2 regions of the Pseudomonas sp. GW822-FHT06B12 genome follow, and region 1 is predicted to be linked to the other one. Evidence: riboswitches for the same ligand, from Rfam matches in the RefSeq annotation. Region 1 holds a riboswitch; the other holds the start of a gene.
What was found. Region 1 has a riboswitch for manganese ahead of AC1RKH_RS03945 (sodium:calcium antiporter). Riboswitches for the same ligand answer to the same signal wherever they lie in the genome.

Region 1 (2,393 bases):
CGGCAGGCTGGCGCCCTGACGTTGAGCATCGTCGGTGCCTTCGTCTTGAATCAGCACTGCGATTTCTTTCTCATACAGCACACCCAGCAGCCGGCCTTCGCTGACGACGGGGACGATGTCCACGCCTTTCTCGATCAGCTCGGGCACGATGTCGCGCCGCAGTTGATTCGGCGAAACCGAAAAGCGAATAGGCATCATCAGTTCGCGAACGCAAAGGTCCATGCTTTTTTCGGTGAGCAGTTTCTTGACCGACAGTTGGCCATGCACAGCGCTATGCGGATCAGTGACAAAGATGTGCGCCGGAATATCATCGTCCGGCAGTTGCTTGAGCAGATGTTCCCTCGCCTGGCTGACCGTCATGTTGCCGGTCACGGTGATGAGAAGAGGGCTCATATAAGACACCACTGTGTCTTTCAGGCGGATGTCCTTGAACGTGGAAGGGGTAGCGCTTGCAATTGACATTTGAGGTAGTCCCCGTAGCTGTTTTGACCACAAACAGTTCTCACATAGGGGCGTAAACCAGAGAAGAGAGTGCAGAAAGCGATCTCCACGTCTAAGTTTTGGCACTGTACAACGTATCCGGGCCACTGCGGCCGGAAGTCACTTGGGCTAAACCTTAATCCGATAGAGCCTGTCTTAACCTTGGGCGTCTCTCGACGTCGTCAGATCAGTGACCTGTGTTTGTACAGGAGCCTCGCCGAACGAGATACTGCAACATTAAATAAACCAGGGCGGGGCCGATCTGGAATCGGGCATCGCCGCTGTCAACACACTGTTTTTTTGATTAGCTCCTATATAAAAATTACCACTCAAGACTGTTGGGTAACCCCCAACGGATTATTTCCGGAACAAGAGTAAGAGGGATTGCGTTTGCTGTAACCCGCTCGATGGATAGTGTTCAGCGTTCATTCAGAAAATGATACTGAAGCGCTTTTTAGACATAAGACGTTACAAATATTTGTATCGAGCGCTTAAAGTACCGCCCGCTCTAGCTATATATGAGCCTGCAACAAAGTAATGAGGTCCTGAGTTCGAAGACTCGCAACTAAGCCGTTGACGCATGTGTACTTCATCTTTAGGATCGCCGTTCCCTTGGGGAGTAGCCGCCTTCGTTTCCGGAAGGGGTCACGTCAACATACTTGGCTCGCAAGCCATGGCGTGACCGGTCGTATGACTTGGCAAGACCATTGGTGAAGATACCTGTCTGTGGGTCGGACGCGGGTGTCTGAACCATTGGCTCTTGTGTCCGGCCCCTCAGGTTTCCTCATGCATTCAATGCCCATGACGTTTGCGTTGCTGTTGGGCTCCGCGGTTGTCATCTATCTGGCTTGTGAATACTTCGTCAATGGCGTCGAGTGGGTCGGTCGCAAACTTGCGGTCGGGCAGCAGGCCACGGGCTCCATTCTGGCGGCCTTCGGTACGGCGTTACCCGAAAGTGTGATCACGTTCATTGCCGTTGTGTTTGGCGACACGCCAGAGCAGAAGTCCCTCGGTGTCGGTGCTGCACTCGGCGGCCCTCTGGTCCTGGCTACAATCGCCTATGCGGTGGTCGGTGTGACGCTCTTGCTGTGTCGTCAGCGCTTGGCGAATACCGAGGCCATCCGTCAGGACTTCAAACGACTCAGCCGTGATCAAGGATGGTTCCTCACGATCTTTGTGGCGAAGATCGCGCTCGGTCTTGTCGTGTTCGTATACAAACCTTGGCTCGGTGTTCTTTTCCTGGCGGCCTATGCTGCGTATTTCTGGAAGGAAATGCGTGCTGAGCAGGATGAAGAAGAGCATGAGCTTGAACCCCTGAAGCTGTCGCCAGGCCAAGCGACTCCGTCGACGTCGGCGGCCGTGACTCAAACGCTTATCGCCTTGGCGGTTATCTTTGCTGCCTCTCACTTCTTTGTTGGACAACTCGACGCCCTGGGTCCAATGCTGGGTATTCACCCTCAACTGTTGGCCCTGTTGCTCAGCCCGATTGCTACCGAGTTACCCGAGACGCTGAATGCCATCATCTGGATTCGGCAGGGCAAGCATCGGCTGGCCTTGGCCAACATCAGTGGCGCCATGATGATTCAAGCCACAGTGCCCACTGCATTCGGTTTGTTCTTCACTCCCTGGGCGCTGGACAAGTCGCTGGTTTTGGCGGGGGTCATCACTCTGCTAGGTGTGGGCATCATGTTCCTGGCTTTCCGAAAGGGCATCATCTCGCGCGGGCTGTTGGCATCGATGGCCTTGCTATACATCCTCTTTGCAGTCCTTGTGAAGGTTCTTGATCTGACCTAAATGTGTATACCGTACCTGCGCCAGAGAAATCAGCTGGCCGGCTCGGCCGTACAACTCATTTCCCCTGAGCCGGGCTTCTGGAAGAGGACCACGTCGCCGTTTTGCCAGAAGCTGTAGTT
Region 2 (2,393 bases), on a different contig from region 1:
CGGCGACCAAGCGGCGCTGGACGCACGCTTTGCCGAGCGCAGCCACTTTGGCGTGAATGCTCCGAGCCGTGAATTTGAAACAGCCGTGGTGTTCCTGCCCAAATCCAAGGATTTGACCGACTACATCCTCAACGCCCTCGCCTCGCGCCTGGCCGGTCGTGAGCTGTATCTGGTGGGTGAAAAACGCAGCGGCATCGAAGGCGCCGCCAAACAGCTGAACCCCTTTGGCAAACCGCGCAAGCTCGACAGCGCACGTCACTGCCAACTCTGGCAGGTGACCGTGGCCAACGCACCCGAGGCCAAATCGCTGGAAAGCCTGGCGCAGGAATACGAGCTGCCGTTGGCAGAAGGCCCGCTGAAAGTCATCAGCTTGCCGGGCGTATTCAGTCACGGTCGACTGGATCGCGGCAGTGCCCTGCTGCTCGAACACCTGGACAAACTGCCGAGCGGTCACTTGCTGGACTTCGGTTGTGGTGCAGGCGTTTTGGGCGCGGCGGTGAAACGGCGTTATCCACACAACACCGTCACCCTGCTCGACGTTGATGCGTTCGCCGCGGCCAGCAGTCGCCTGACATTGGCCGCCAATGGTCTGGAAGCCGAGGTACTGACGGGTGATGGTATCGACGCTGCCCCGATGGGGTTGAGCGCGATTCTGAGCAACCCGCCGTTCCATGTCGGGGTCCATACCGATTATCACGCCACGGAGAATTTGCTGCGAAAAGCAGCCAAACATCTGAAAAACGGTGGCGAGCTTCGGCTGGTGGCCAACAGTTTCCTGAAATATCAGCCGCTGATCGAGGAGCATCTCGGTGTCTGTGCGATCAAGGCCGAAGGTCAGGGTTTTCGAATCTACCGGGCCAAACGCGGCTAGAAATTAGCGCTTGCCGAATGGATTTTGCCTAGGCAGAATCCGCTCCGTCCTAGGGGAGTAGTCTCCCACGAGCGCCATGCTCGTCCGGCATACGTCAACATACTTGGTCCTCAGACCATGGCGTATGCGACCCAAGCGACCGCACAGACGGATCGCAGGGTTTGACAAGACCTATGACACGCACACCTTACCCGGGGCGGGGAGGCTGTACGTGTCATAGCCGTGTCGACCCGCCCCTTAGGAAAACCCTGATGCTGGATTCTCTGCTCGTCCCTACTGCAGTCGTTGCCTTGGCCGAAATCGGCGACAAGACGCAATTGCTCGCGCTCATTCTCGCCGCACGCTTTCGCAAACCCTGGCCGATCATCGCCGGTATCGTTGCTGCAACCCTGGCCAACCACGCCGCTGCGGGTGCTGTCGGTGCCTGGTTCGGGAGTTTCTTCTCGGATGCGACACTGCACTGGATCCTCGCCGCGAGCTTTACCGCGACGGCGCTGTGGACCTTGGTGCCGGACAAGATGGATGACGACGAAGCCAGCACCGCACGCAAATTCGGACCGTTCCTGACCACGCTGATTGCATTCTTCCTCGCGGAAATCGGCGACAAGACCCAGATCGCCACTGTGATGCTCGCCGCTCAGTACCCTGAGCTGTGGCTGGTGATCATCGGCACCACGCTCGGCATGCTGATCGCCAACGTGCCGGTGGTGCTGGCCGGTAATTTTGCCGCAGACAAACTGCCCCTGACCCTGATCCGTCGCCTGGCAGCGTCGGCGTTCTTCATCCTTGCCATTGTGGCTGTGTACAAGGCGATGCAGAGCAGCGGGTGGGTGTAACCCAGCAGGAAGATCGTTCCCACGCTCTGCGTGGGAATGCCGCCCTGGACGCTCCGCGTCCGCTTCGAATGCTGTGACGCGGAGCGTCACTGGATGCATTCCCACGCAGAGCGTGGGAACGATCATTGGCTCAGGATTTTTTGGCCTGCTGGTAAAGCGGCATGACTTTCGGAATCGCTGCCTTTAGCGACGCAACCCGGCTGCTGGAGGCCGGGTGAGTGCTCATGAACTCTGGCGGCGAACTTTCGGACGCCTTGCTCATTTTGTCCCACAGGGTGATTGCCGCGTTCGGGTCGTAACCGGCGCGGGCGGCCAGTTCCAGACCGATCAGGTCGGCTTCGTTTTCATTGGCACGACTGTTGGGCAAGGTCATGCCGTAGTTGGCCACCGTATCAGCCAGTGCCAAGGTGTCCTGTCCCAACCCGAGCAAGGCACCCGCGCCCTGCTTGGCCATTTCAATGCCATAGGCCTTGGACATCGCTTCACGACCATGCTCGCGCAAGGCGTGGGCGATTTCGTGGCCCATGACCGCAGCGATTTCATCGTCGGTGAGCTTCAGGCTGTCGATCAGCCCGGTGTAGAAAATGATCTTGCCGCCAGGACCACAGTTGGCGTTGAGTTCGTCACTCTTGATCAAGTTGACTTCCCACTGCCACTGCGCCGAATCCGGCCGGAAGACCGGGGCC

Region 2: it holds a riboswitch for manganese, as region 1 does, so the genes downstream of both, AC1RKH_RS15010 (TMEM165/GDT1 family protein) here and AC1RKH_RS03945 (sodium:calcium antiporter) in region 1, are expected to answer to the same signal.

The regions. Positions count from the first base shown of each region.
Region 1 covers NZ_JBXALR010000001.1:855,605-857,997, forward strand. The annotation lists gene AC1RKH_RS03940 (magnesium transporter) at 1-393, opposite strand, end outside; M-box (ykoK) riboswitch at 539-713, opposite strand; yybP-ykoY riboswitch at 1,090-1,256, shown strand; gene AC1RKH_RS03945 (sodium:calcium antiporter) at 1,267-2,274, shown strand; gene AC1RKH_RS03950 (MliC family protein) at 2,304-2,393, opposite strand, start outside.
Region 2 covers NZ_JBXALR010000006.1:78,093-80,485, reverse strand. The annotation lists gene AC1RKH_RS15015 (methyltransferase) at 1-871, shown strand, start outside; yybP-ykoY riboswitch at 911-1,034, shown strand; gene AC1RKH_RS15010 (TMEM165/GDT1 family protein) at 1,123-1,707, shown strand; gene AC1RKH_RS15005 (M48 family metallopeptidase) at 1,838-2,393, opposite strand, start outside.